3 regions of the Bradyrhizobium sp. Pha-3 genome follow, and region 3 is predicted to be linked to each of the others. Evidence: predicted binding sites of a transcription regulator. Region 3 holds the regulator's gene; each other region holds the start of a gene.
What was found. Region 3 encodes LexA, which represses DNA repair genes until DNA is damaged. Its sites were predicted from a motif close to TGTTCNNNNTGTGTTCNG; they were not measured.

Region 1 (9,905 bases), 3.3 Mb from region 3:
TGGAACGTGTTCTGGTCGTTGCCGAAGTTCGTGCCGATATAACGCACGCCGAGACCAAGCCCGAGCCCTTCGACGGGCACGCCGGACTGGAACGTATATTTGCCGAAGGCGGCGAAGGAATTCCTCGGAATGCCGGAGAGCTCATTGCCGGTCGTGTCGGGATCGCCCTGCGTGATCACGACGTTGAGATGGGTGTAGGCGGCGGTGAGATCAAATCCCTGCTTGAGCGCCAGCTTCGCCTCGAGCTCCACGCCCTTGGATTCGACCTGCCCGGTGGCTGCCTGGAACGCCATGTTGTTCGGATCGGTGCGCAGCACATTGTCCTGCGTGATGTCGAACACCGCGGCGGTCAACAGCACCGGAAGGTTCGGCATCTGGTACTTGATGCCCACTTCCTTCTGCTCGCCGGTGGTCGGCCTGAACGGCAATCCGGATGCATCGACGCCGACCTGCGGGGCGAACGCCGTCGCATAGCTGACATAGGGCGCAATGCCGTTGTCGAAGACGTAGCTCAGCCCCGCACGGCCCGTGAAGGCGGTGGCCTTTTGCGTCGACGGCACGCCGTCCAGACCCGCGGTCGTCGTCTGCGACACCCAGCTCTGACGGCCGTTGAGCGTCAGAATGAAGCCCCCGAGCTTGGCCTGCTCCTGTGCATAGACACCGACCTCGTCGGTCGACTGCTTGTTGAAGATCGAGAATGCCGGCGTCGCGATCGCCTGGGCGCCGTAGTTCATGGTCAGGAGATTGAGATCGGGCGCCGGCCCGTAGCCGATCTTGTCGTTGTAGTAGGAGTGACCGTAGTCGACGCCGAACAGCGCCGTGTTCCTGATCGCGCCAAGCATGAACTTGGCCTCGGCCTGATTGTCGAGCGTTACGGTGTTGAAGCTGTCCAGGATCCGCCAGGCCGACCGCGAGGCGCGATTGGTGCTGCTGTCGATCGAATCGATCTGGGTGTATTTCGCGTCGACGTCGACCTGGTAGAAGCGGAAGTTCTGCCGCACCGTCCACACGTCGTCGACATTGTGCTCGAACGCGTAGCCGATGCGATACTGCTTCTGATCCATCGCGCTGAAGGCCGGATCATTCGAATAGATGTTGGTCAACTGTCCGTCAGGCGTGCGGAAGTTGCCGATGCTGGCGGCGGTTCGGCTCTTTTGATATTCGCTGAGGATGGTGAAGGACGTGTCGGCGTCCGGCCGCCAGGTCAGCGCAGGCGCGATATAGGCGCGATCGTCGTCGTTGCCGGGGTACCAGGTCTTTGCGTCGCGCAGCAACCCCGTCAGCCGGTAGTACAGCTGATCGCTGCCAGGCACCGGACCACCGATATCGAAACTGCCCTGGTAACGGTCGTAGGTGCCGCCCTGCAGCTGCACCTCACCGAATGCCGTCCACGGCGGCCGCTTGGTCGTGACATCCACGATGCCTCCCGGAGAGCCGAGGCCATAGAGGCCCGAGGCCGGTCCGCGGAGGATCGACACGCTGTCGAGACCGTAAGGTTCGATCTTTGGAATGGCGAAGTTGCCGCCGCCCTGACGCAGGCCGTCGCGATAGATCCCCGTATAGGTCGCATCGAAGCCACGGATGTAGAAACTATCGAACCTTGGATCATAGCCGAACGCCGTGGTCGTCACGCCCGGCGTGTAGCTGACGGCGTCCTTGAGCGTCTGAACGTTGCGATCCCGAAGCTCCTTTTGCGTGACGACCGATAGCGACTGCGGCGTTTCGATCAGCGCTGTGCTGGTCTTGGTGCCGGCCGTGCTGGCGGTCGCGACGTAACCCGTCGTCGTACCGATCGCGCCACCTGTGCCTTGCGACCGCGGAGCCTGACTCTGAGCGGGCGCCACGGCATTGCGGCGCCGGTTCGCCGCGACGGCGCGCGAAGCCCTGGTGTTCTGACTTGAAACGACGGCACCGCGCTTCTTTGCGGCGCCAGGTTCATCCACCGTCACTGCGGGAAGTTCGCTGACATTGTTCTGCGGAGGACTTGTCTGCGCCTGAGCGCAGGCGACGTCTGCGCCCATTGGCACAAGCACGACCGAACCGAGCAGCGCTGCATTGATCGCAGCCGTTGATCCGAGCAAGCCGCGCTTGCTCCGATACGAAACCATTCCCACCGAACAAATCCCCACATTGCCTTACGCTGACATCGATCGAGTCGCGTTTGCGACAAGGCCGGCATCGATTGGGGCGGACTTCTATCGGCGGGATGCGCGAAATTCCACACGCGCAAAATAGAATCGATGAAAGCAGAAAAGAAGCGCAACACTGGAATGATTCAAGATGCGCAACACTGGAACGGTTCAAAACGACAGGTTGGCGCGTCAGGCTTTCGACTCGACGAATGCGATGCGCGTCGTCTCTCGCAGAGAGTCTCGAACGCGAGGCACGCAGCGATCATTCAATGATGTTGCATCCCGTCGACGTCATCGCGCGCCAAGGAGCGCACGAACGCGGTGAACCGTCACCCCCGCGCAAAGGCTTGCGCGGGGGTGACGGCAGGGCTATCGCATTTCGTGGCGGTGTGCCCGTGGCCATCCTTCGAGACGCCCGCCGTCGGCGGGCTCCTCAGGATGAGGTCTTGTTCTGCGGCACAATAGTAGACCCTCATGGTGAGGAGCGCCGCTTGCGGCGCGTCTCGAACCACGGGGCCAAACACTTGCGCGGTCGCCAAGGGGCATACGCGATAGCCTTGGGGGTGACCGGGAGGGATCGGATGGATTGCGCATCGCCTCAGCGCAAGATTGCTCCGCAGTTTCGTCGCGAACTGCTCGCAATGACTGTGGTGCAAGGCGGCACAGCCTCTCGGCATGCGAGGCGATGCATTCAGGCGCGGCAACAGCCGAATGCGCTGCGCGCTACTTCTGCTTGGGCAGGAGGCCCTTCAGCTTTTCCATGTCCTTGACGTTCATCTTCATGCCGCCTGGCATGATGATGTCACCGGCCTTCTGGTCGCTCTTGCAGGCGCCGAGCCATTTCGCCTCGATGGTCATCGTGGTGTCGCGCGAGCCGGCCGCGCCGCCCTCGGCATGCGAGGTGCTCTTCACCGTGTAGGCGGAATTGAAATCGCCGACGATCTCGGCATGGCTCTGCATCGTCATGCCGGCGACGCTGCAGACGCTGTCGCTGACATAGCCGGTGGCGGTCTTCTGGATGTCCTGCTTGGAGCAGACTTCCTTGGCCATCGGCGAGGCCGCCGCGCTCATCTCCTTGTCGGTGGTCTCGTCGGTGCAGTGCTGCATGGTGATTTCCGGCATCGGCCCGCCGGTGCGCACCATTTTCATCTCCCACAGACCGGCCTTGCGGATCGGCAGGTCGACGGCACTTGCGGCGCCAGCGGACAGGACAAGGCACACAGCCGAACCAAGCAAGGCAAGCTGTCGGGTCATGCGGTCGGCTCCCGGCTGAACGATCGAAAGATTTGAAGCGCGCTCAGTAGAGCGTGCGCAACGGCCTCTGGGCTGCGCCATAGGGCACCCAGCGACAGGCGAAAGATATGTAGCCGCCCGGATAGTTCTGCATCGCAAGGAACTTGACCACCTTGCCGTAGGAGGCGCAGTGATCGACGGCAAGCTGCCGGGCGTCGGCCTGGGTCGCCAGCGTATAGGCGATGATACCGCCGGTATCATTGCCCTTGAACGGCGGCACCGGCTGCATCCAATCCGCCCGCGCCGGCACAACGGCCAGCATCCCGCAAACGGCAACCAGGCACGCGGCCAATTTCCTTCGCATCGCAGACTCCATTTCGCTTCGAGCCAACATAGAGTGCGCCGGCGACCGTGAAAAGAACGAGCCGGCTCCCCAAGGTGGACTTCTCCGCAGGTGTTGCCGCGCTGCACTTGACCTTGCCGGGGCTTCGCGGCACCGTCCGCGGCATCGGATAATCGGGTGGATTCCCATGCGCAACCTGTTCAGCTCCCGCAATAAACTCGGCCGCAAGCTCGGCCTCGGCGCCGCACTCGTGGTCGGCACGCTGGCGTTCGGGGGCACGGCCCAGGCCGCCAATCCGCTCGAAATGAACTTTTGGCTGTCCGGCCCGCGCTATGACGGCAATGTGGCCCCATGCGAGAAGGCCCTGACGGTCATCAGCACGCAATTCCAGGAAAAGGAAGCCACCTTCTGGAATTCGCCGCTCGTGATCACCGGCTTCAACGGGATTCACGAAACCGCCTTCCGTCCCTGGCAGTCCAACAATATTCCGCGCCGCTATTGCAGCGGCGAGGCGATGCTGAGCGACGGCAAGGTGCGCAAGGTGCACTATTCGATCATCGAGGACGGCGGCTTTGCCAGCATCAATCAGGGCGTCGAATGGTGCGTCGCGGGGCTCGACCGCAACTGGGCCTATAACCCGTCCTGCAAGGCCGCCCGGCCCTGATCTCCGACCAGATTGCTAAAGCAGGAGCCGCCGCCATTTGGACGGCGGCTTTTTGTTCTTGAAATGTTCTCGCGGCCTGCTAGGCTCCGGGCGGTCGAGTGAGGGGAGCGTTTGATGCCTCGGTTGGACATAATTTCCCGATTTTTGATTTCGGTTGTCATTATTCTGTGCGGTGCGGTTGCGGCCTCGGCCCAGGATCGTCGCCAGAATGCGCCCGGTGAGTTCGATTTCTATGTGCTGTCGCTGTCGTGGTCGCCCTCGTTCTGCGAGGCGGCGAGCGAGCGCGGCAACAACGGCCGCGGCACGCAGGCGCAGTGCGGCGGACGGCCCTATTCCTTCGTGGTGCACGGCCTGTGGCCGCAATATGAGCGGGGCTTTCCGGAATACTGCCAGCGGCCCTCGCCGCGACTCGCCCGCAGCATCATGAGCTCGATGCTCGACCTGATGCCGGCGCCCGGGCTGATCTACAATGAGTGGGACAAGCACGGCACCTGCTCGGGTCTCGGCGAACGCGCCTATTTCGAAGCCATCCGCAAGGCCCGCGCCACGGTGAAGATCCCCGAGGAATTCCTGCAATTGTCGGAGCCGAAGACGGTCGCGCCCGACGAGCTGGAGGCGGCGTTCCTCAAGGTCAATCCGGGCCTCAGCAACTCCGCGATCTCGGTGACCTGCGATAGCAAGCGGCTCAGCGAGGTGCGGATCTGCCTCAGCAAGGATCTGCAATTCCGCTCCTGCGAGGAAATCGATCGCCGCGCCTGCCGCCGCGATCAGGTGCTGATGCCTCCGGTTCGCGGCGGCTGAAACCCTCTGCGTCATGGCCGGCGGACCCGCGCCGCGCGTCGTCGCGCAGAACGTCCCGGCCACCTGCGCCATCGCGAAACAAGCAAGATCAGGCGCAGATGCCCGGGAGCCGGCTACGCCAAGGCTTCGCCGAGCTCGGATGTTAACCCCGCCGAAGCTTTAGCGAAGGCCGGGACAAGCCCGGGCATGACGAGTACAACATGCGCGACCCTTTGGGAGCGCAGCACGATCATCACATGAACTACCGTCACGCCTTTCATGCCGGCAGCTTTGCCGATGTTATCAAGCACATCGTGCTGGTGCGCATGCTCACCTATCTGCAGGACAAGCCGGCGCCGTTCCGCGTTATCGACACCCATGCCGGCGCCGGCCTCTATGATTTGACGTCGAGCGAAGCGCAGCGCGGCGGCGAATGGCTCACCGGCATCGCGCGGCTGATGCAGGCGCGGCTCTCCGACAAGGCGTTGCCGCTGATCGCGCCCTATCTCGACATCGTCAGGGCATTCAATCCGAGAGGCGAGCTGAAAGCCTATCCGGGTTCGCCGTTGATCGCGCGGGCGCTGCTGCGTCCGCAAGATCGCCTCACCGCCTGCGAGATCGAACCGACGGCGCGCAAACAGCTGATCGACACCTTGCGACGCGACGCGCAAGCGCGCGTCGTCGATCTCGACGGTTGGATGGCGCTGCCCGCATTCGTGCCGCCGAACGAGCGGCGCGGCCTGGTGCTGATCGATCCGCCGTTCGAAGCGAAGGACGAGTTCGAGCGGCTGGCCAGTGCTTTCACGGAAGCATTCGCGAAGTGGCCGACCGGCACGTATCTTTTGTGGTACCCCGTAAAAACCCGGAGAGCCACCGATGAGCTAGCGCGCAGTGTGGCCGCTGCAGCAGCAGCGAGTCGGCCCACCGGCAAATGCCTGCGTTTGGAATTCAGTGTGGCACCGCAAGAAGCAGGCGCAGGCCTCGTTTCCACAGGGCTTTTGCTGGTGAATCCGCCGTGGACGCTGGCGAATGAGTTGAAGATCATCCTGCCCGAACTCGAGCGGCCGCTCGGTCAAGGCGGTGCGGGACGCTTCAGACTCGAGACGCCTAAACCTTGATCGACAGCTCCTACTGAAAAGTTCAATTTTGAGCATAGGCAATTTGCGCGGAACCGTATTATGCTCATCCTGTTACGACTGGCTTTACGTTCCGCTTCCGCGAATGGTTGCGGCGGAGTGACAAGGCCGAAATAAATCCAGGCAGACCGGCGGCGTGACGCCGGCCTGTTCAGGTGGCCAAGCTTCCGACAAGCGAATGTCGGTCAACCGCTACGCGGCGTGCGCGTAGCGGTGGAGCAATACGGGGGAGGAGTTTCCCGATGGCCATGACTGGGACAGTCAAGTTCTTCAACGGAGAGCGTGGCTACGGCTTCATCAAGCCTGATGATGGCGGCCGCGATGTGTTCGTTCACATCACAGCTGTCGAGCGTGCAGGATTGAAGGACCTGACTGAAGGACAACGCATTACGTTCGAGGTTGAGCCCGACAAGAAGGGCAAGGGCCCGAAGGCGGTCAACCTGGTGGTCTCATGACGAGCGCTCGCGATTCGCGGCTCGTGATGAACGCCGAATGAGGCGTTGCGTGTGAGTTGGCCGCCGAGCGCGCGGCTGGCGTGCTCTGGGTGACCACCTCTATGATGCGGACGCGACTGGCGGTGCCGCATATCCCACACGTGCGGCCCACCGATTGGATTCGCGGACGCCGCGGCGTGCATGCCGCCATGCGCGACGTTAAGACCATCAACACAAAGAAAAGCCCGGCCACGCAAGGCGCGGCCGGGAGTTGATGGTCGACGTTTTCTTGTTCTCAAAAGTGATAGTTGATGCCGGCGCGAACCAGGCTGAAGCTGTAGCCGTTCGACACGCCACCGGTGATCGTGAAATTGCTGTTGGCAAGGTCGACGTAGAGATATTCGATCTTGGCGCTCCAGTGCGGGGCAAAGCCCATTTCGGCGCCGGCACCGACGGTGAAGCCCGCATTGGTGTGGCTCTCCGTGATACCGAACGTCTCGCCGCGCAGTTCGCCGAAGGCGAGACCGCCGGTCGCGTAGAACAGCACGTTGTTGACCGCATAGCCGGCGCGGCCGCGCACCGTGCCGAACCACGGGTTGGAGAACTTCCACGGCGCGAACCGGTCGTCGGCCGTGGTGCCCTGGATGTCGGCCTCGATACCGAACACCCAGGGGGAGCCGTTCTGGAAGTTGTAGCCGGCCTGCACACCGCCGACGAACCCGGACGGCTTGGTCGGGTTGTTCTCGACCGAACCCCAGCCATAGCCGACATTGCCGCCAAGATAGGGGCCGGCCCAGCTATAGGCATTGAGCGGCTGATAGACGGTATAGGGCGATCCGTAGTTGAGGTCGGCCGACGCCGCCGAGGTCGTCCAGCCTGCAACGATCAATGCCAGCGCACGCGCGACAAACCGGGTCATTGGTACACCACGCAACAGCCGCAGCCCGCCGGCCAAGGCCGGCGTGGTTACGGAATTCCACTTTTTTCGCTAAGGTTTATCGAGAGTTTTAAGTTAAAGGGCTGTTAAGCCCGGTTACCGGCCCGCTCATCAGTCTTAACAAGATGTTACGCACCCCTTCCCGACGGTCCGCGCGGGGCCGGTAACCTCCTGCAATCGAGATGGTTTTCTTGGTGCCGTCAACGCTGGCGACCGGTCGCCCAAGCACTTAGTTTACGGCCCATGGTTCACGATTCTCCCGAGCGTCCGACGCCGGCCCCCAAAGCCGACTCCAAGGCTGATCCCAAGCCACGGCGCGGTTCAAAGTCCGACCTGCCGCAGGACGATCTGACGCTCGATACAAGCGACGTCGATCCCGAAACCTCCGCCGCCGAGGAGGAGGACGAGGCGCGCCTGCCCGAGGCTTCCGAGGACGCCGCCGAGGCGGTCGCCGAGGGCACGCTCTCAATCGGGCATGCCGCGATCGAGAACGCGGTCCGCCTCGCCCCGACCTCGCCCGGCGTCTACCGCATGCTCAACGCCGCCAACGACGTGCTCTATGTCGGCAAGGCGAAGAACGTCAAAAAGCGGCTGTCGTCCTATGCGCGGGCCAACGCGCCGCTGCCGGCGCGCATCCTGCGCATGATCGCGGCGACCACGCAGGTCGAGATCGTCTCGACCATGACCGAGACCGAGGCGCTGCTGCTCGAAGCCAATCTGATCAAGCAGCTCCGTCCCCGCTTCAATGTGCAGCTGCGCGACGACAAGTCGTTTCCCTATATTCTGATCACCGGCGACCATTGGGCGCCGCAGATCCTCAAGCATCGCGGCGCGCAGTCGCGGCCGGGGCGCTATTTCGGCCCGTTCGCCAACGCAGGCGCGGTCAACCGCACCATCACGGCGCTGCAGCGCGCGTTCCTGATCCGCTCCTGCACCGACGGCTTCTTCGAAAGCCGCAGCCGACCCTGCCTGCTCTATCAGATCAAGCGCTGCGCCGGCCCCTGCACGCGCGAGATCGACTTCCCCGGCTATAGCGAACTGGTGCGCGAGGCGACCGAATTCCTCTCCGGTCGCAGCCACGCCGTGAAGGAGCTGCTCGCGGCCGAGATGGAGAAGGCCTCCGGCGAGCTCGAGTTCGAAACCGCGGCGCTGTACCGCGACCGTCTCGCGGCGCTGTCGGCAATCCAGTCGCAGCAGGGCATCAATCCGCGCACGGTCGAAGAGGCCGATGTGTTCGCGATCCACCAGGAGGGCGGCTATTCCTGCGTCGAGGTGTTCTTCTTCCGCACCGGCCAGAACTGGGGCAACCGCGCCTATTTCCCGAAGGCCGAGAAGAGCTTCACGCCCGAGGAGGTGCTGTCCTCGTTCCTCGCGCAATTCTACGACGACAAGCCGCCGCCGAAGCTGATCCTGCTGTCGCACGAGATCGAGGAAAGCGCGTTGCTCGCCGACGCGCTGTCGGTCAAGGCCGAATCCAAGGTCGAGGTCTCCGTGCCGAAGCGCGGCGAGAAGAAGGAGCTGATCGGCCACGCGCTCACCAACGCGCGCGAGGCGCTCGGCCGCAAGCTCGCCGATACCGCGACGCAAAGCCGGCTGCTGGAGGGCATGGTCTCGACGCTCGGCCTGCCGCACACACCCAAGCGGATCGAGGTCTACGACAACAGCCACATCCAGGGCACCAACGCGGTCGGCGCGATGATCGTGGCGGGACCCGACGGGTTCATGAAAAACCAATACCGCAAGTTCAACATCAAGTCCGAAGGGCTGACGCCCGGCGACGATTACGGAATGATGCGCGAGGTGCTGGAACGCCGCTTCAAGCGGCTGCTGAAGCCGCCGGAGGGCGAGGCCGCCGCCAGGACGAAAGCGGATGACGATTCGTTTCCGCAATGGCCCGACCTCGTCATCATCGACGGCGGCCGCGGTCAGCTCAACGCGGTCCGGGAGATTTTCCAGAATCTCGGGCTGACCGAGGTCTCGCTGATGGCGGTGGCCAAGGGTCCGGAGCGCGATGCCGGGCGCGAAACCCTGTTCATGCCCGACCGCGAGGCCATCAAGCTGGAGCCGCGGGACCCGGTGCTCTATTTCATCCAGCGGCTGCGCGACGAGGCCCATCGCTTCGTGATCGGCTCGCACCGCAAGCTGCGCAAGAAGGACATCCGCGAGGCCGGCCTGCAGGAGATCCCGGGCATCGGCCCGTCCCGCAAGCGTGCCTTGCTGCACCACTTCGGAACGCTCAAGGAGAT
Region 2 (9,905 bases), 4.4 Mb from region 3:
CGGTCTTTCGCCGCGAGATCAGTCCATCACCGTCACCCTGAGGAGCTTGCGAAGCAGGCGTCTCGAAGGGTCGACGGCCACCAGCGGGGCCGTGCATCGTTCGAGGCTCGCCCAGCGGCGCAATTGCGCCGCAAGGCTCGCACCTCAGGATGACGGGTCTGGACTGATCGAACCAATTTCGATCTGACGCCGACATATCTCCGGGCCGCGAAGAATTGCCGCAGCCCGGAGTTTATTTTCATGGACTGGGCCAATTACCTGTTCGGCTTCAAGGGCCGCGTCAACCGGGCCAAATTCTGGCTCGCAGGGCTGATCATCGTCTGCTGGATGATGTTCCTGGCTTTACTGGCGGTCTCGGCCGGCCTTGGCGGCAAGAACGGGTTCAGCTTCAATGTCGACGACATCTTCCGGGCCTTCGACCCCGACAGCTACAGATCGCTGAGCTGGGCCGGATTGCCGGCATTGCTGGTCAAGGCCTGCGGAACGTTCTTGTTCGTTTGGGTCTATGTCGCTGTCTCGATCAAGCGCCTGCACGACCGCGACAAGAGCGGCTGGTGGATGGTGCCGTTCTTCGCGATCCCGGGTCTCATGAGCCAGTTCTCGGACCGGCTCCCCGATGAATCCTATTGGGTGGTGGCCGCGGGAACGATCGTCTTCGTGCTCTATGTCTGGGGCTTCATCGAGCTCGCCTTCCTGCCTGGCACGCGCTACCCTAATCGCTACGGCCCCAATCCGCTTGGAAAATCCCATGTGCGGCAAGGCCGCGACAGCGGGTCGCGCTCCGTGCACGGCTGGGATCAGCAGAGCGAGCTTGATACCGTGCCGCACAAAGCTGGTCCACCCGCCGGGTGACGTGTTAAGCGAGGCGCATGAGTGATGCCGTCTCGATTACCCGCGATCTCGTTCGCTGCCCCTCCGTCACCCCGGCCGACGCCGGCGCGCTTGGCGTTCTCGAAAACCTGCTGAAGACCGCAGGATTCGAGGTCCACCGCGTGACCTTCTCCGAGCCCGGCACCGCCGATGTCGACAACCTCTATGCGCGCATCGGCAGCTCGGCGCCGCATATCACCTTCGCCGGCCACACCGACGTGGTGCCGCCCGGCGATGAAGCCGCGTGGACGCTCGGCGCGTTCTCCGGCGAGGTGAAGGACGGCTATCTCTACGGCCGCGGCGCCGTCGATATGAAGGGCGGCATCGCCTGCAGCGTCGCTGCGGTGCTGCAATATCTGCAGGACCATGGCGGCAAGCCACAAGAGAATGGCAACGGCACGATCTCCTTCCTGATCACCGGCGATGAGGAAGACGTCTCGATCAACGGCACCGTCAAGCTGTTGAAATGGTGCGCCGGGCGCGGCGAGAAATTCGACCATTGCGTGCTCGGCGAGCCCTCGAATGTCGAAGTGCTGGGCGACATGATCAAGATCGGCCGGCGCGGCTCGCAATCCGGCACGCTGGTCGTCGACGGCGTGCAGGGCCACGTCGCCTATCCGCACCGCGCCTCCAATCCGGTGCCTGATATCTCGCGACTGATCGTGGCGCTGAGCGACGAGCCGCTCGATCTCGGCAGCGCGCAGTTCCAGGCCAGCAACCTCGAATTCACCACGGTCGATGTCGGCAACACCGCGAGCAACGTGATCCCCGGCCAGGCGCGGGCAAAATTCAACATCCGCTACAACGACAACCATACCCAGGAGAGCCTGCGGCAGCTGGTCGACGAACGGCTGGTGAAAGCCTGCGGCAACCGGATCCGCGCCCATATCGATTGGCAACCGTCGAACTCGAACGTGTTCGTCACCCAGCCCGGCCCGTTCACCGACCTCGCGGTCGCCGCGATCGAGGAGGTCACCGGCCGCAGGCCGGAGCTATCGACCTCCGGCGGCACCTCGGACGCGCGCTTCATTTCCAGCTATTGCCCGGTGATCGAGTTCGGCCTGGTCGGCCAGACCATGCATCAGGTCGATGAACGCACGCCGGTGACCGATCTGGAGAAGCTGACGAAGATCTATCGCGGCGTGTTGGAACGGTATTTCGGGTAGGCCAGCCGCCCGGCTGGACAAAAACATCGAAAACAACCCCATGCACAGTAGGGGTTGGGGCTACGAGCCATCCACCCGCACCAGATACAGCGTGGTATTTCGGGCAGGCTCACATCCGTAGGATGGGTAGAGCGCAGCGAAACCCATCATGGGCGCCGCGGATTCGAAGTGATGGGTTTCGCTTCGCTCTACCCATCCTACGAGATCATTCACACCGCCTAGTATTCCACCCGCATCAGATAGAGCCCGTCCGGCGGCGCCACGGGGCCGCAGGCGGCGCGGTTGCGGGCGGCGAGCGCGGCGGCGAGGTCGTCGGCGCTCCAGCGGCCCTCGCCGACCCAGACCAGCGAGCCCACCATCGAGCGGACCTGGCTGTGCAGGAACGAGCGCGCCGACGTCACGATGTTGACGGCGGCGCCGTCACGGGTGACGTCGAGCTGATCGAGCGTCTTCTCCGGCGACTTGGCCTGGCACTCGGTGTCGCGAAAGGTGGTGAAATCGTGCTTGCCGAGCAGGCGCTGCGCGGCGGCGTGCATCGCGTCAGCATCGAGCGCGCGCGGCACGCGCCAGACCCGGCCGATGTCGAGCGCGAGGTTCGCGCGCGTGTTGGTGATGCGATAGAGATAGTGCCGCTTGGTCGCGGAGAACCGCGCCTCGAAATCGTCGGGCACGATGTCAGCCGCGAGCACGCCGATCGGATTGGGCCGCAGATGTGCGTTCAGCCCGTCACGAAAACGACCGGGCGGAAAATGCTTGGCGATGTCGCAATGCGCGACCTGGCCGCGCGCATGCACGCCGGCGTCGGTACGCCCTGCGCCATGGACGCGCACGTCCTCGCCGCAGATCGCCTTGACCGCCGCCTCCAGCGCGCCCTGCACGGTCGGCGCGGTGTCCTGGATCTGCCAGCCGGAAAACGGCGTGCCGTCATATTCGATGGTGAGCTTGTAGCGGGGCATCAGCTAAGCCGCGCAGGCGGCTTCAACGGCGTGCCGCGCAAAAAGTCCGCTGCCTTCATCGGCGCCTTGCCGGCGCGCTGCAGTTCGAGGATCCGGATCGCGCCGTCGCCGCAGGCGATCGCAAAATTTTCGTCGAGCACATCGCCCGGTGCGCCCGAATCCCTGGCCAGCTCGCAGCGCAGGATTTTCAGCCGCACTGGCTCGCCTTCGCCGGTGAGCTCGCACCAGGCGCCGGGGAACGGCGAGAGCCCGTGAATGTGCCGCAGCACCGCATGCGCCGGCTCCTTCCAGTCGATCCGCGCCTCGGCCTTCTCGATCTTGGCCGCATAGGTGACGCCGTCCGCGCTCTGCTTCGTCAGCTGCAAGCCGCCGCGCCCGAGCGCCGCCATCGCGCGCACCATCAGGTCGGCACCGAGCGGCGCCAGCGCGTCGTGCAGATCGGATGCCGTCATGCTGTCCGATATCGGCAGCCGCTCGGCCATCGCGACGTCGCCGGTGTCGAGGCCGACATCCATCTTCATCACCATCACGCCGCTCTCGGCATCGCCCGCCATGATGGCGCGGTTGATCGGTGCGGCGCCGCGCCAGCGCGGCAGCAGCGAGGCATGCAGGTTGAAGCAGCCGAGCCTGGGCGCGTCGAGAATGGCCTGCGGCAGGATCATGCCATAGGCGACGACGACGGCGGCGTCTGCGTCATGCGCGCGAAACTCTTCGAGCGCTTCCGGCGTTTTGAGGGTCTTCGGCGTCATCACGGGAATGCCGAGGCGGCGCGCCTCCTGCTCGACCGGCGTCGGCTGCAGCTGCAGGCCGCGACGCCCGCCCGGCTTCGGCGCGCGGGTGTAGACCGCCACGACCTCATGGCCATGAGCCACCAGCTCCAGCAGCGTCGGCACCGCGAAATCGGGCGTACCCATGAAGATCAGGCGGAGAGGCATGACGAGAACTCGGTCTGTTCCTTCCCTTGCGGGAAGAGGAATCGCATATGAAGCGCGCGGGTCTATCCGCGAATTCGGTTGGCCTCCCGCTTGCGGGGGAGGCCGGATCGCATCGAAGATGCGATCCGGGTGGGGGCTATCTCAGCGATACGACTCGTGGAAAGACCCCCACCCCAACCCTCCCCCGCAAGCGGGAGAGGGAGTCGAGTGCCGATGGCGATCCTACTCCGCCGCGCGCTTGGCGGCCTTCTCGAATTTCTTGAAGACGCGGTCGCGCTTCAGTTTCGACAGATAGTCCACGAACAGCACGCCGTTGAGATGATCGATTTCGTGCTGGATGCAGGTGGCGTAGAGCCCCTCCGCATCCTCCTCATGCACCGTGCCGTCGAGATCGGTGAATCGCACGCGCACCCGCGCCGGGCGCTCGACCTCCTCGTAATATTCGGGGATCGACAGGCAGCCCTCTTCGTACACCGACAGCTCTTCCGAACGCGCAATGATCTCGGGATTGATGAAGACGCGCGGCTTCGCCGTGGTCTCGCCGTTCTCGTCGCGCTTGGCGAGGTCCATGGTGATCAGCCGCAGCGGCTGCGCGACCTGGATCGCCGCCAGCCCGATGCCGGGCGCGTCATACATGGTCTCGAGCATGTCGTCGGCCAGCTTGCGGATCTCCGGCGTCACCTTCTCGATCGGTTTCGACACCAGCCGCAACTGCTTGTCCGGCAGGATGATAATTTCTCTTAATGCCATGGCGGCGATTTAAGCTGCTGACTTCATGGGGTCAATGCGCTCAGGAACCCGTTAGGACAACGTTAACCACGTTTCTTCACCCCGCATTAACCCGGAAAATCAGGGATGCATTTGCCATAAACGTTCCCTCTTCGTTCGCGCCGGGCCGCGAATCGGCTACAACTGCCGGCATGAACGAGATTCTGCTGACGATTGGCGACCTTCCGGTCCGTGTCTCCGACGCATTGATCGGCCTGGGGGCGCTGGCGCTGATCCTGCTGCTCGCCATTGCGCTAGTGATCGCACGCGCCAGCCGGCGCGGCACGGAACTCGCGATGGCCCAGGCCATCCGCGCCGACGAGCTGGAGGAGCGGCTCGCCGACATGCTGCGGGCCCAGAGCGAGTCCTCCGGCCGCGTGGACGCGATGGCGCAGGCACTGGCCGGCCGGCAGGCGGAGATGGCCCGGGCCGTCAACGAGCGGCTCGATTCGGTGACCCACCGGGTCGGCCAGTCGATGGAGCAATCGACCCGCAACACGATGGATTCGCTGCGCGTGCTGCACGAGCGGCTCGGCATCATCGACCACGCGCACAAGAACCTCAACGAGCTCACCACCCAGGTGACGACGCTGCGCGACGTGCTCGCCAACAAGCAATCCCGCGGCGCCTTCGGCCAAGCGCGGATGGAGGCGATCGTCCAGGATGGCATGCCGAAGGGCTCGTTCGAGTTCCAGTACACGCTGACGTCGGGCAAGCGGCCGGACTGCGTCGTGTTCCTGCCCGACCAGCGTCCGCTCTGCATCGACGCGAAATTCCCGCTCGAGGCTATGACCGCGCTGCACGATGCGCGCAGCGACGAGGAGCGCAAATTCGCCAGCCAGCGGCTGCGCGCCGACGTGCTGAAGCATGTCAGCGACATCGCGGAGAAGTACCTGATCCCGGGCGAGACCCAGGACACCGCGCTGATGTTCGTGCCGTCGGAATCGGTCTATGCCGAGATCCATGACGGCTTCGACGACGTGATCCAGAAGGCCTATCGCGCCCGCGTCGTGCTGGTGTCGCCCTCGCTGCTGATGCTGGCGATCCAGGTGATGCAGCAGATCCTGAAGGACGCCCGCATCCGCGACGCCGCCGACCAGATCCGCAACGAGGTGATGCATCTCGGCGACGACCTCGGCCGCCTGCGCGAGCGCGTGCTCAAGCTGCAGACTCATTTCGGCCAGGTGAACGAGGACGTCAGGCAGATCCTGATCTCCGCCGACAAGATCGAGAAACGCGCCGGCCGCATCGAGGAACTCGACTTCAGCAAGTCCGAGACCCCGATCGAGGTCCCCCGCTTCGTCAAGCCCAGCACGTCCGACCTGTTCCCCGCCCCGCGCAAACTGCAGGCGGGGGAGTGATCGTTGTTTCTAGAAGTTGTCCGGCGTGCACCACCCAATCGATGTCATCGCCCGACTTTATCCCGAAATAGCCGCAGGTGGCGGATAGGCCTCTGGGATACTGGATCGCCCGGTCCATGTGCGCAATTGCGCACAGGCCGGGCGATGACAGTCTTTTTGGGGCTGATTCTGGTAACAACTTCTCTATGACCGCACCTAGTGATGTTGCTGACCAAAGATCGCACCACATAATCAGCTGTCATCGCCCGGCTTGACCGGGCGATCCAGTATCCAGAGGCGGCAGATGGGGGCACGCAGCTACTACGTCTACATCCTCGCCAGCCATATCGGCGGCACGCTCTACATCGGTGTGACAAATGACCTCATTCGTCGCGTCGGCCAGCACAAGTTGAAGTTGGTCGAAGGCTTCACGGAAAAGTACGATGTCGTAAGGCTGGTCTATTTCGAGCAGTTCGATGATCCTGAGAACGCGATCCGACGCGAGAAGCGGCTGAAGAAATGGCGACGCGCTTGGAAGATTTCCCTAATCGAGAAAGACAATCCGGACTGGATCGATCTTTACCCGGAAATTGCCGCAGGTGGCGGATAGGGCCTCTGGGATACTGGATCGCCCGGTCAAGCCGGGCGATGACAGACTTTTTGGGGCCGAATCTGCTACCAACTCCTCTATGACAGCACCTGAAGCGACGTCAGACGCGTCTGCAAAGCCGGAGCCAAAGCCCGCCGCCACCTCCTGGCGCGACAGTTTTGCGTTGTACCTGCAGCCGCGGGTGCTGATCGTGCTGTTGCTGGGCTTCTCCTCGGGGCTGCCGCTGGCGCTGTCGGGCTCGACGCTGCAGGTCTGGATGAAGGAGGCCGGGGTCGATCTCGGCACCATCGGGCTGCTGGCGCTGATCGGCACGCCCTACACGCTGAAATTCCTCTGGGCACCGCTGGTCGACGCGCTGCACGTGCCGCTGTTTACGCAGATGTTCGGCCGCCGCCGCGGCTGGCTATTGTTCTCGCAGCTGCTGCTGATCGCGGCGATCCTGGTGCTGGCGCTGGCCGATCCTGCGCGATCGCCATGGTTCGCGGCCTTTGCCGCGCTGCTGGTCGCAACCGCCTCATCGACGCAGGACATCGTGGTCGATGCCTTCCGCGTCGAAAGCCTGCCTGAAAGCGAGCAGGCCGCCGGCATGGCGTCCTATGTCGCGGCCTATCGCGTCGGCATGCTGGTCTCGACCGCCGGCGCGCTGTTCATCGTCAGCGGCTTCGAGTCCGCTGGCCTCGCGCGTCCGTCGGCGTGGATGTGGGGCTATGTGGTGATGGCCGCGCTGGTCGTGATCGGCATCGTCACTGCGCTGGCGGCGACCGAGCCGGCGCAATCGAAGGGCGCGGAAGCGGCCACGCACGCACAGAACGCCGCTGAACGCGTGTTGCACGCGGCACTTGGGGCGTTCTCCGAGTTCCTGAGCCGCAAGGACGCCTTCGCCGCGCTCGCCTTTGTGGTGCTGTTCAAGTTCACCGACGCGTTTTCCGGCACCATGACCGCGCCGTTCGTGATCGACATCGGCTTCTCCAAGGTCGACTACGCGGCGATCGTGAAGGGCGTCGGCCTCGCCGCGACCCTGATCGGCGGCTTTGCCGGCGGCTTCGTGGCGCGGCGCTATTCGCTGGCGACCAGCCTCTGGATCGGCGGCGTGCTGCAGGCGATCGCCAACCTCTCGTTCTCCTGGCTCGCGCATGTCGGCGTCGATCAATGGGCGCTCGCGCTGGCGATCACCGCGGAGAACTTCACCAGCGCGATCGGCACCGTGATCTTCGTCGCCTATTTGTCGGCGCTGTGCCGCAATCCGCTGCACACCGCGACCCAGTATGCGCTGCTGACGGCGCTCGCCGCGGTCGGCCGCACCTATCTGTCGTCGGGCGCCGGCTATGTCGCCAAGGCCGTCGGCTGGCAGATGTTCTTCGTGATCTGCGTGCTGGTCGCGATCCCGAGCCTGATCCTGCTCGCCTGGCTGCAGCGGCGCGGGCATTTCGACGAGCTGGGGCCGGTGCGGGTTTAGCCCAGCCGCCGTAGCCCGGATGGAGCGAAGCGCAATCCGGGGAGGTCTTGGCCCGCAAAACTGTCCCGGATTTCGCTTCGCTCCATCCGGGCTACAGGCTGTCATCACCCGGCTCGACCGGGTGATCCAGTATTCCAGAGACGTTCGTGATTCGGCGGAGAGGCCGCGGCGTACTGGATCGCCCGGTCGAGCCGGGCGATGACGTCGCAATCGTGGCACGCCCCTACTTCGCCACCACGCTCCACTTGGTGACGATGGCTTCGCTCATCTCGCCGGCATCCTTGGCGCAGGCGACCTCGTCGACCTTCACCGAGATTTCCTTGCCGGAGAGGCTTTTGAGCTGCGCTGCCTGGGCATCGTTGGTCGGAATCAGCTGGAAGGTTTCCGGCCCGGTCTCGAGATTGCACAGACCGCTCGGCGGCGGCAGGCGGCGCGGCTCGCTGGTGATCTGGTAGGTCGCGACGCGCTTGCCGCGGTTCTTGGCGTCGCGCACCTTCATGACGCCGAGTTCGCCTGACAGCACGTCGCCGGCGTGGATCATCTTGCCGGGCTTCTGCGGCGCGTCGGCCTGCTGTGCGATGGCGCAAGGCGCGGCGAACGTTGCCGCCAGAAGCGCAAAGCCCAAACGTACGCCGAACAAGCGTACGCCGAATCGGTGTGCCGTCATTGTCAGTGGTTCCGTATCTTGATTCGTCAGAGCGTGAATGACCGTCCCCGAATCGGCATCCACCCTACCATTTTGTTTCGGTGCGATTGTAACCGATCGCTTGGCGCCCGACGCCGTGCTCGGCGCCGGCATCGCGCACTAGAACAGCGTCCGCTGCCGCATGGCTGCAGATAGCGTACCTTCATCGAGGTAATCAAGCTCTCCGCCGACCGGCACGCCATGCGCCAGCCGCGTCACCCGCACATTGGCCACCGACAACAGGTCGGTGATGTAATGCGCGGTGGTCTGGCCATCGACGGTCGCATTGAGCGCCAGGATGATCTCGCTGACCTCGGGTGCGTGCGCGCGCGCCACCAGCTGATCGATGGTGAGATCCTGCGGACCGACGCCGTCGAGCGGCGACAGTGTCGCGCCGAGCACGTGATAGCGGCCATTGGTCGCATTGGCGCGTTCCAGCGCCCAGAGATCGGCGACGTCGGCGACCACGACGATGATCGAGGGATCGCGGCGCGGATCGGTGCACACCGTGCAGGGGTTTTGCGTATCGATGTTTCCGCAGGTCTTGCAGACCTGGATTTTCTCGATGGCCACCTGCAGCGCCGCGGTCAGCGGCGTCATCAGGGCTTCGCGCTTCTTGATCAGATGCAGCGCCGCGCGCCGCGCCGAACGGGGCCCGAGCCCGGGCAGCCGCGCCAGCAACTGGATCAGGCGTTCAATCTCGGGGCCGGCAACGCTCGCAGCCATTCAAGTCGGACCAAATCCCGGCGGCAGGCCGAGCCCGCCGGTCAGCGCCATCATCTTCTCCTGCATCGCGGTCTCGGCCTTGCGGCGGGCATCGCCATGCGCGGTGACCAGGAGATCCTCGAGCACCTCGCGTTCCTCCGGCTTCATCAGCGACGGATCGATCTTGATGCCCTTCACTTCCATCTTCGCGGTCATGCGCACCGCGACCAGGCCGCCGCCGGAAATGCCTTCGACCTCGACATTGCCGAGTTGTTCCTGCATCTCCTGCATCTTGGATTGCAGCTGCGCTGCCTGCTTCATCATGCCGAGAAAATCAGCCATGCGTGCGTCCCTGTAGCCAGATATCAATCGTCGTCGCTGTCGGAAGTTTCAATCGGGTCTTCGCCGGTGGCA
Region 3 (9,905 bases):
GATTGTTGAACGACGCTGGGACAACGAGTCCCGTTCTCAACACCCGCTGCGGCGTATGCTTTCGCAGGGACGACACCGGTAGATTCGGGCGATGCAGTACGCCGCGGCCTCTCGGCTCAAGCACAGCCGTCTCTGGAATACTGGATCACCCGCATGCGCATGCGGGTGATGACACCGCGGTTTTTGACGTCTTGAATCGCGAAACAACCTCACCGTCGTCCCGGCGAAGGCCGGGACCCATAACCCCAAATACAGATTGTTACGCAACGCTGGAACGCCGAGTCGCATCCAACAAGATCCGCCGCGGTGTATGGGTCCCGGCCTTCGCCGGGACGACGGTGGTGTGCGCGGGAACAGTCTCGCGATGAATGCAACGCCACGTACAATCCACACACCGGTCACTGAAATCGAGGACATTGCCGCCTGCCCGCAATTCTCGTACACGGTTTCATGCAATGACCTCGCAATTCTCTCCCGACGCCGTCGACGTGCTGCTGTTCGATATCGGCCGCGTCGTGCTCGACATCAACTTTGACAAGGTGATGGCGCACTGGGCGCAGCACGCCGGCTGCGCGCCCGCCGAGCTCGCCACCCGTTTTGTCGTCGACGACAGTTTCAAGCATCACGAGATCGGCCGGATCGACGACGCGGCGTTCTTCGAAAGCCTGCGCCAGACCCTCGGCATCAACATCACGGACGCCCAGTTCCTCGAAGGCTGGAACGCGATCTTCACCGGCGAGATGCCGGGCATCGCCCCGCTGCTCGCGGCGGCCGCCGAGCGGATGCCGCTCTACGCCTTCTCCAACACCAATCCGGCCCATGTCGCGCATTTCTCGGTCACCCATGCCGAGCTGCTCAGCCATTTCCGCAACGTCTTCCTGTCCTCGAGCATCGGCTTCCGCAAACCCGACGCCGAGGCCTACGATCATGTGGTAAAAGCCATCGGCGTGCCGGCGTCGCGGATCCTGTTTTTCGACGACCTGGCCGCCAATATCGAAGGTGCGCGGGCGCGCGGCCTTCATGCTATCCACGTGACATCGACGGATGACGTGGCAAGGGCTTTGACCGCACTTGGTATTTGAACATTGGGAATTGAGGAGCTCTGAGCGTGGCCCTGATGCCGGTTGCCGATGCCCTGTCCGCCGTCCTCGCCGGCGCCGAACCGCTGCCGGAGGAGATGGTCGCGCTCGATGCCGCCTACCACCGCACCCTGGCGCACGACCTCGCGGCGCTGCGCACCCAGCCGCCGCAGCCGATGTCGGCGATGGACGGCTATGCGGTGCGCGCCGCGGATGCGGCTGATCTAAAGGCCCGGCTCGAGGTGATCGGCGAAGTCGCCGCCGGCCGGCCGTTCGAGCGGACGGTCGGCGCCGGCCAGGCGGTGCGGATCTTCACCGGCGGCGTGATCCCCAATGGCGCCGACGCGGTGATCATCCAGGAAGACACCGCCGTCGACGGCGACCACATCACGATCACGGAGACCGCCAGCATCGGACGGCACATCCGCCCGGCCGGGGTCGACTTCCGTGCGGGCGAGGTGCTGCTCAGCGGCGGCAGCCGCCTGTCCGACCGCGCGCTGTCGCTGGCGGCCGCCATGAACTATCCGGAACTTGCGGTGCGCCGCCGCCCGAAGGTCGCGGTGCTGGCGACCGGCGACGAGCTGGTGATGCCGGGCTCGCAGCCCGGCCCCGGCCAGATCGTCTATTCCAACGGCTACGCGCTGCGGGCGCTGGCGCGCGCCGAGGGCGCCGAGACCGTCGACCTCGGCGTTGCCGCCGACACGGTGGAGGCGACCACGGCCGGCATCCGCCGGGCGCGCGAGGCCGGTGCCGATGTCCTCATCACGACAGGCGGCGCCTCGGTCGGCGACCACGATCTCGTCAAGCGGTCGCTGGAAGCCGAGGGCGTCGACATGACGTTCTGGCGGATTGCGATGCGGCCCGGCAAGCCGATGATGCATGGCCGGCTCGGCGCGATGCGGGTGATCGGTCTGCCCGGCAATCCGGTGTCGTCCTATGTCTGCGCCTTCCTGTTCCTGGTGCCGTTGATTCGGGCGCTGAGCGGCCGGAAAGTGATTCATCATCGCCGCACGAGCGCCCTGCTCGGCCGCGACCTCGCCGCCAACGACCAGCGCGAGGACTATCTGCGTGCACGGCTCGAAGCGCGCGAGGACGGCACGCTGATCGCAACGCCAGTGACGCAGCAGGACTCGTCGCTGCTCGGGAATCTCGCTGCGGCACGGGCACTTCTGGTGCGTCCGCCGTTCGCGGCTGCGGCCGTCCAAGGCAGCGAATGCGAGATCCTGACACTGCCCGAATAAGGTTTTCGCGCCCCGCCGATTGTGCGTTGCCTGATCCGTTCACCGGAAATTAAGTGGTTGCGGAACACATATCGAACATATAGTGTCCGTTCATGATTTGTTTCGAGTACTGGTGTCTACAATCGGGAAGTCGTGTGGAAGCAGGTGCAACGAGCACATGCTCCTGAGGTCAGGCCCCGCCTGCAGGCCCTACCAGAAGAGTCTCGGAATCGAACGACGCTATCAACCGGGGGAATACTCGAGATGCTCACGCGCAAACAGTACGAACTTCTGCGTTTCATCAATGAACGTCTGAAAGAGGCCGGCGTACCGCCCTCCTTCGACGAGATGAAGGATGCGCTCGACCTGCGCTCGAAGTCCGGTATCCACCGCCTGATCACTGCGCTGGAGGAGCGCGGCTTCATCCGCCGCCTGCCGAACCGCGCCCGCGCCATCGAGGTCATCAAGCTGCCCGAACTCTCGGCCGGCGGCGGCAACGGCCGCCGCGGCTTCACGCCCAGCGTCATCGAAGGCACCCTCGGCCGGCGCGCCAGCACGCCGCCGATCGCCGAGGACGACGGCAACCGTCCGGTCGCGGTCCCCGTGATGGGCCGGATCGCCGCCGGTACGCCGATCGAGGCGCTGCAGACCCGCAGCCACACCATCAGCGTGCCGCCCGACATGCTCGGCGCCGGCGAGCACTATGCGCTCGAAGTGCGCGGCGACTCGATGGTCGATGCCGGCATCCTCGACGGCGACATGGCGCTGATCCAGCGCAACGACGTCGCCAACACCGGCGACATCGTGGTGGCGCTGATCGACGAAGAGGAAGCCACCCTGAAGCGCTTCCGCCGCCGCGGCGCATCGATCGCGCTCGAGCCGGCCAACACCGCCTATGAAGTGCGTATCCTGCCGCCGAACCGGGTCCGCATCCAGGGCAAGCTGATCGGCCTTTATCGCAAATACTGAATTGCAAATACTTGCGGCGGCCGGGAACGAGCAACACGTCGGATCGTTCCTTGCATGATAGTGTAGCGTACGGCCTGCCCGATGCGCTCCGATACCTCTCGCGCAGCGTCGCGTGTTTGTGATCGGAGGCGGTCTCGGACCAGTCGTACAATCGCCCAGAAACGAGCAGAAGCTCGTTCGCTATCGTCCACTCTGGTAGAGGCCCTAATGCCTCAAGGAGAGGCACGGGTCGCTACCTCGAAATGAGGAGCCATCCGATGTGTGACTATAGTCTGCACGCCGTGGCATCGCGCCCCGCCATTGTCGGAGAGACGCTGATCACGACGACGTTCCGCGGCACGTCGACCCGCGGCTTTGCTTCGGAGAACGATCCCACTGTCGCGGTCTGCATGCTGCCGGGCACCGAGCTCGCTTTCGCCGAGAACGTTCGCTACGACAGCCGCTGGATTTGGACCAAGACGCTGAACTATCGCGTCGGCGTATTCAACGAAGTCGAGCCCGACGTGCCCGATCGGCATCATGACGCGGTCGAATTCCCCGACGGCAGCCATGTCCTGGTGACCCAGCTGGTCGAGGGACAGCGCGTCAGCGTGCTGCAATTGCCGGCGCTGCATCCGCCGGTCGAGCAGAAGCCGAAGGTTGTAGAGCGGCGGCCCTCCGCATTCGCAACGCTGTTTTTGGGTTGAGCGCATCGTGCCGCGGAATGAGCTGTTCGGCGGCGGATGACCTAAGCAATTTCGGGCGACCCCGGACTTCCGCTTCCGGGGCGCATGGGGAGATTTGCGTCGGCCGGCGCCTTGGCGCATCATCGGGCACGGAGGACGTGCGCGGTGGTCGATAAGGTCACTTGGCAAAAGGCTGGACGCGTCACGGAACCGGGCCGCTACATGTTCCGGTTCGGTTGGCTGACGGTGACGGCCGACGACCTGAAAGTCTGGGAGCAATTTCCCGAGGCTTCCTTCACCCTCGTCAAGAAGCCCGACGTCGGCCCCGACTCCGACGAATACCATCTCGGCCTGTTCGAGTTGCCGAGCGGCCCCTCGCCGGACCACCGCTAATCATCGCCCTGCAGATCGGTCTCGGCCGGCGTCGCGTCCACGGCGGGCCGCGGCGCGGCGGCGGGCGCGCGCAGCATCGTCTCGCTCTCGCCGTCGCCGGGAACCGCCGGCGACCACGGCCGGTCGATCCCGCCGGGCTTCACCGCGTCGACGGCGTAGCCGTCCCTGATCCGCCGCAGCACCAACGCGCCGTGGCGGCGCAGTCGCTCGGCATCGATCACCGATGCCGCGCAGCCCTGCGGCGCCGGCCGCGCCGTCACGATCAGGCCTGCGCGCTCGCAGTCGTCTGCCAGCGCCTCCGGCCGGGTCGCGAGCGCGACGAAGGCGCCGCCAGGTCCCTGGGCCACGCAACCGCCGGCATCGCACGAGACGCCCTCGCCGAGCGACGCATCGGTAGCGGTCCGCGCGTCGGCGTCCGCTGCCAGCCACTCCTTGACCAGGAACGCATCCTTGGCGCTGTGCATCAAATGCAGCCGCCCGTCACCGCCGCGCACCGCGACGTTGCGCCCGTCGCCGGAGACCAGCACGTCCGGCTGCGGCACCCTGAGCGCCCAGACCGAGGCCACCAGCAGCAGCACCGCGCCTGACCAGCGCAGCGGCGTACGCAGCAGCCCGAGCAGGATGATGCCGGCACTCGCTGCGATCAGCGGCCCTATGCCGAACGCCGCCATGCGGCCGACCGCGCCCGGGAGTGCGGCGACCCATTGCGTCACCAGGATCATCCAGTCGATGCCAAGCCCCATGATCGCCCAGAACACGCCGTCGAAGCCGAACGGCATGGCGACGAGTCCCAGCAGGCCGGCCGGCATCACGACCGCCGAGACGACAGGCATCGCCGCGAGGTTGGCGAGCAGCCCGTAGGGCGTCACGCGGTGGAAATGGAACGCAGCGTAGGGCGTCGTCGCAAGCCCTGCCACCAGCGAGGCCAGCATCAGCATCGTGAGCTCACGTCCGCCCCACAGCGCAACCCGTGCGGTCGCCGAATGGTCGGGCGACGCGAATAGGTTCGGCAACCCGATCTGCACCAGCGCCACCAGCCCGAGCGTCGCGGCAAACGACATCTGGAAACTGGGATGCACCAGCGCCTCCGGCGCGATCGCGAGCACGATCAGTGCCGCCACCGCCAGCGTACGGAAGGTGATCGCGCGGCGGTCGACGATCACGGCGAGCAGCACCACGGCGGTCATGAAGAACGACCGTTGCGTGGCGACCTCCGCGCCCGACAGCAACAGATAGAACGCCGCGGCGAGCAGCGCGGCCGCCGCGGCCCATTTCTTGATCGGATGCCCCGCCGTCAGCGCGGGAAACAGGGCGAGCAGCGCGCGCACCGCGAAGAATACGACGCCGGCGACCACGGCCATATGGTAGCCGGAGATCGACAGCACATGGCCGAGCCCCGAAATGAACATCGCATCGTTGACCGGCGTCGAGATCGCATCGCGCCGGCCGGTGAGCAGCGCGGTTGCGATCGCGCGCTGGTCGCCGTCGAGCGTGGTGCGAATACGCGCGTCGATGGCGTCGCGCAGGCCTTGCATGAAGGCGGCGTAGCGCAGCGCAAAGCCGCCGGTCGCAGGCGGCTCCCTGGTCTTGACCGCGCCCATCACGAAGCCGGAGGCGCCGATGCCCTGGAAATACAGGTCTCGTCCGAAATCGTAGGAGCCCGGACGCTGCGGCCCGAGCGGCGGCAACAGCCGCGCCTTCAACTCAACGAAGCTGCCGACATCGGGCGCGGTGCCCTTCTTCACCGAGAGCCGGACACGATCGAGCTTCGTCATGTCGCGCGGGCTCTCCATCGAAACCACGCGCAGCACGAAACGATCGGTCTTCTCGCGGATGTCGCGCGTCTCGACGAAGCCGGTCAGCGCCACCGAGAACATCGGCCGCGCCAGCACCGTGTGGGCAACGCGCGCCGTCTTCCAGGTCGCCGTCGCAAAGCCCGCGGCCACCGCGGCCAGCATCGCGATGACCGGAAACACGCTGCGCCGCCGCAGCAGCAGCGCCAGGAGGCAGAGCAGGATTGCGACGGTGGCCGCGGCCGACAGCACCGGCTCGTGCTCGGCCGCGAAATAGAAGGCGATACCGGTGCCGAACGCCACCGGCACCCACGGCAACAACCGGCCCGCCCCCGCCTCCGCGCGCGCCCATTGCCGCAATGTCCCGACGAAAGGCTTCCAGATGCCGACGCGCGTCGGGAGATAGCCGCCGACCGGCGCAGCCGCGCGCGGCGGCCACGTCCCCGCGTAGCCGCGTTTGCCGCCCGGCGTCGTGCCCTGCTCCGCCATTCCGCTTGCGATCCCTGCCGGGCGGCAGGCTAGCGGATGGCCCGGTCACCCGACTAGCGGAACGGATGCAGAATACGGACCCGGCAACGCCCGGGTACCTGGATCGTCCTGCGCCTTGCCAACCTCGCGCCGGGCCACAGCTGCCGCCTGCGTCAAATCGATCGAGCCGAAAGTCTCATAAGATACCGATCCCGTTGGGATTAGACTGTCCTGATGCCTCCACTCCCAAAGAGACAGGGATGAGGCAGTGACGGCTCGCGGCACTTGGAGGCCGCTGGAGCTCCTCTCAGGTGGCCACAACTCCCCTGAGATCAGGCGTTGCGGACGAACTCGCAAAATCTCGCCTGTAACGCCGTGCACCACGCGCACTCCGCGAGCGGACAGATCGCTGAAAAACGCGAGGCGTAGCGTTTGCATTTGAGAGGAGCAGCACATGGCAATTCAAGTACCGAGCGATTTTCGTCGCGTGATTGTGGCTGCGTCAGTGGGAAACATCATTGAATGGTACGACTTTTATATTTTTGGCAGCCTGGCCGCGGTTCTGTCGGTCAAGTTCTTTGAGCAATCCCACCCCGTCGCAGCCCTGCTGAGCACGATCGCGCTGTTCACTGCGGGATTCCTGATCCGCCCGCTGGGCGCCTTCCTGTTCGGATGGATGGGCGATCGGGTCGGCCGCAAATATACATTCCTTGTTACCTTGAGCGGAATGGGCCTGGGAACGGGCGCGATCGGACTCATCCCAACCTATGAATCGATCGGCCTGACGGCCGCATTCGTTCTGTTCGGCTTGCGGATGATCCAGGGTCTCTGCCTGGGCGGCGAATATGGCGGCGCCATCACCTACGTCGCCGAGCATGTTCCGGATGACCACCGCGGCTACTACACAGGCTGGCTACAAACCTCGCCGACACTCGGGATCGTGGTGTCGCTGGCCGTAATCGTTCTGACCCGAACCTGGGCCGGCAATCAGGCCTTTGACGAATGGGCGTGGCGCGTACCGTTCCTGGTCTCGTTCCTGCTGGTGGCCATCGCCATCTACATCCGCCTCCAGCTCCAGGAGACGCCGATTTTCCAGGAGATCAAGGCACGCGGACAGATGACCAGGAATCCCTGGCGGGAAGCTTTCCTCAGCTCCAACATCAAGTACATCCTGATCGCGATCGTCGTCCTGATTGGACAGGGCGTGGTCTGGTACAGTGGTCAATTCTGGGCACTGTACTTCCTGCAGCAGGTCTCCAAGGTCGATGCGGTGACCTCGGCCTACATCGTGGGGACCGCACTGTTGATCGCAACGCCGAGCCTGATCTTCTTTGGTTGGCTGTCGGATCAGATCGGCCGCAAATCCGTGATCCTCGGAGGCATGCTGCTTGCCGCGATCACCTACTATCCGCTGTATCTGTGGCTCGGCATGGTCACGCAGCCGGGACACATCAACTATCCGGTCGCCGTCTTCATCATCTTCATCCTCGTCTGCTACGTCGGGATGGTGTACGGGCCGGTCGGCGCGTTTCTGGCGGAGTTTTTCCCGGCCAGGATCAGGTACACCTCGGTCTCGGTGCCGTATCATATCGGCAATGGTTGGGGCGGCGGATTGGTGCCGTTCATCACATCGGCCGCCTTCGCAGCGACCGGCAGCATCGGCTACGCGCTGATCTACCCGATTGTCGTTCCCGCGGTGTGCTTCGTGATCGCGGTTTTCATCATGCCCGAGACACGCAAGACCCGAATTTGGGACCAGATCGAGGCGAAAGCCGCATCGTGACGGAGTCACTTTGCTGACGGGCGACTAGAGCCCCGTTCCGATGGGATCGGAGCGGGGCTCCAGAATCTTTTTTGACGCGTTTTCTTTACGCGAACCGGCATCCACTTCGCTCGAAAACGCTCTACCGCTGCAGCAGGAGCCGTGGCCGCCGTCCAGCGCGCGCGGGACGACGCTTCTGGATCGTCCGGTATTCGCCGTCTCTGGCGTGATGTCTCTGTAGAACCTGCATCCGCGTTACACCGAAGCGGCACGGAGGGGATCCGGCGCTGCGCAGTTCCAACCTCTCCGGCCGCCTTGGGTTGGCGGTCAGGCCAACGTCTCGGTCAGCTTCCTCTCAGCCAGCTCGGTGATGCCAGCGATCGTGCCACCAGGTGGCGAAATCACGATCCATCGTCAGCTCCCAGCAAGCGAGCACGATCACCACGATACCCGCGAGCACGCTGCTCGTCGTGACCGATCCCGACTGGTAGCTAAACGTCCAGGGTGCCACCACCAGAGCCAACCCCATCAGCATCTCGCCCCATTCCTCCAGATAGGACGGAATGATGAATGCCTCGAGGGCGAACAGCACGACGCCCAATCCAAGCGCGATGGAGATCCAGAGAGCTGCCCCGGAGAAGCCCAGTGCAAACGGCGATGCAACCAGCCAAACGCCCACCAACAGGCTGGCGGCATCCTGCCAGTGTTGAATGCGCATGATCCTCACCTCCTTCTTCCGAAGACATGGTGCGGCGCGGTCAAAAAAGCATCAGTCCGACCTGCGATGTGTTGCCGCTGCTGATCCGCGAGCCGACGACCATGCTGCCGTCCGGCCGCCCGGAAGCCGCGCTCCACAGCCTACGACCTTGGTCCCTCCTCGCAATGCAGCGCGATCCAGATAGCCTGCGAGTTGGGTGCAGCCGCGAGGCGCCCGGCCCCGCGCACTCTCCCTGACTACGAGGGCCCGCCGGCCCTCGACTTTTTGTGGCACGCTCCAGCGCCAGGCCTAGATCAGCGGCGTCTGCGACGAGACGTGGTGGCAGACGATCTTCCAGTCGCCGTCCTCGCGTGCGATCACCCAGGTGATCTTGACGGCGAGCGAGGGCGCATCGCCGTCGAGGAAGAATGACGCGATGCTCGCCATGTTGACGAGCTCGGCATTGACCCGTTCTGCCCTGACATCGCTGAACTGAACGCGCGGCGCGCGCCAGCGCGGCAGACCGTCAAAATAGGCTTTGACGCCGTCGCGGCCGCGATACAGCGTCGGGTTCGAGCCGAAGAAGAACGCGCTCTTCGAATAGAGCGCGCTTAACGCATTCGCATCGAGCCTGCTGAAACCCGCCGACCATCTGGCGATGATGGCGGAGGCGATCTCGTCGGATTCATCAGGCATCGATCCCCCGTCTGCTTGTCCGCGCGGAACTGCGCTAGCCCTTGCCGCCGACTTCCTTGGCGAAGGTATCGCGCAGGCCGATGGTGCGGTTGAACACCAGCCGGTCCGGCGTCGAATCCGCATCGCGCACGAAATAGCCCTGCCGCTCGAATTGCATCGGGTC

Region 1: a site for LexA is predicted at 4,426-4,443, ahead of ACE10X_RS08080 (ribonuclease T2). Genes of this name have one in related genera too.
Region 2: a site for LexA is predicted at 4,799-4,816, ahead of ACE10X_RS02690 (DNA recombination protein RmuC). Genes of this name have one in related genera too.

Annotation. Positions count from the first base shown of each region.
Region 1 is NZ_CP170151.1:1,673,144-1,683,048, reverse strand. It holds gene ACE10X_RS08100 (TonB-dependent siderophore receptor) at 1-2,108, opposite strand, end outside; gene ACE10X_RS08095 (DUF3617 family protein) at 2,856-3,386, opposite strand; gene ACE10X_RS08090 (hypothetical protein) at 3,430-3,729, opposite strand; gene ACE10X_RS08085 (hypothetical protein) at 3,896-4,372, shown strand; gene ACE10X_RS08080 (ribonuclease T2) at 4,487-5,173, shown strand; gene ACE10X_RS08075 (23S rRNA (adenine(2030)-N(6))-methyltransferase RlmJ) at 5,410-6,270, shown strand; gene ACE10X_RS08070 (cold-shock protein) at 6,531-6,743, shown strand; gene ACE10X_RS08065 (outer membrane protein) at 7,018-7,641, opposite strand; gene uvrC (excinuclease ABC subunit UvrC) at 7,903-9,905, shown strand, end outside.
Region 2 is NZ_CP170151.1:588,725-598,629, reverse strand. It holds gene ACE10X_RS02715 (DUF805 domain-containing protein) at 241-852, shown strand; gene dapE (succinyl-diaminopimelate desuccinylase) at 870-2,036, shown strand; gene truA (tRNA pseudouridine(38-40) synthase TruA) at 2,255-2,992, opposite strand; gene fmt (methionyl-tRNA formyltransferase) at 2,992-3,927, opposite strand; gene def (peptide deformylase) at 4,150-4,677, opposite strand; gene ACE10X_RS02690 (DNA recombination protein RmuC) at 4,848-6,056, shown strand; gene ACE10X_RS02685 (GIY-YIG nuclease family protein) at 6,340-6,645, shown strand; gene ACE10X_RS02680 (MFS transporter) at 6,725-8,101, shown strand; gene ACE10X_RS02675 (hypothetical protein) at 8,325-8,768, opposite strand; gene recR (recombination mediator RecR) at 8,907-9,512, opposite strand; gene ACE10X_RS02665 (YbaB/EbfC family nucleoid-associated protein) at 9,513-9,833, opposite strand; gene ACE10X_RS02660 (DNA polymerase III subunit gamma/tau) at 9,857-9,905, opposite strand, start outside.
Region 3 is NZ_CP170151.1:4,968,916-4,978,820, forward strand. It holds gene ACE10X_RS23325 (HAD family phosphatase) at 456-1,082, shown strand; gene glp (gephyrin-like molybdotransferase Glp) at 1,109-2,320, shown strand; gene lexA (transcriptional repressor LexA) at 2,564-3,268, shown strand; gene ACE10X_RS23340 (hypothetical protein) at 3,526-3,954, shown strand; gene ACE10X_RS23345 (hypothetical protein) at 4,099-4,326, shown strand; gene ACE10X_RS23350 (ComEC/Rec2 family competence protein) at 4,323-6,608, opposite strand; gene ACE10X_RS23355 (MFS transporter) at 7,042-8,370, shown strand; gene ACE10X_RS23360 (SPW repeat protein) at 8,705-9,067, opposite strand; gene ACE10X_RS23365 (YybH family protein) at 9,356-9,742, opposite strand; gene ACE10X_RS23370 (glutamine--tRNA ligase/YqeY domain fusion protein) at 9,777-9,905, opposite strand, start outside.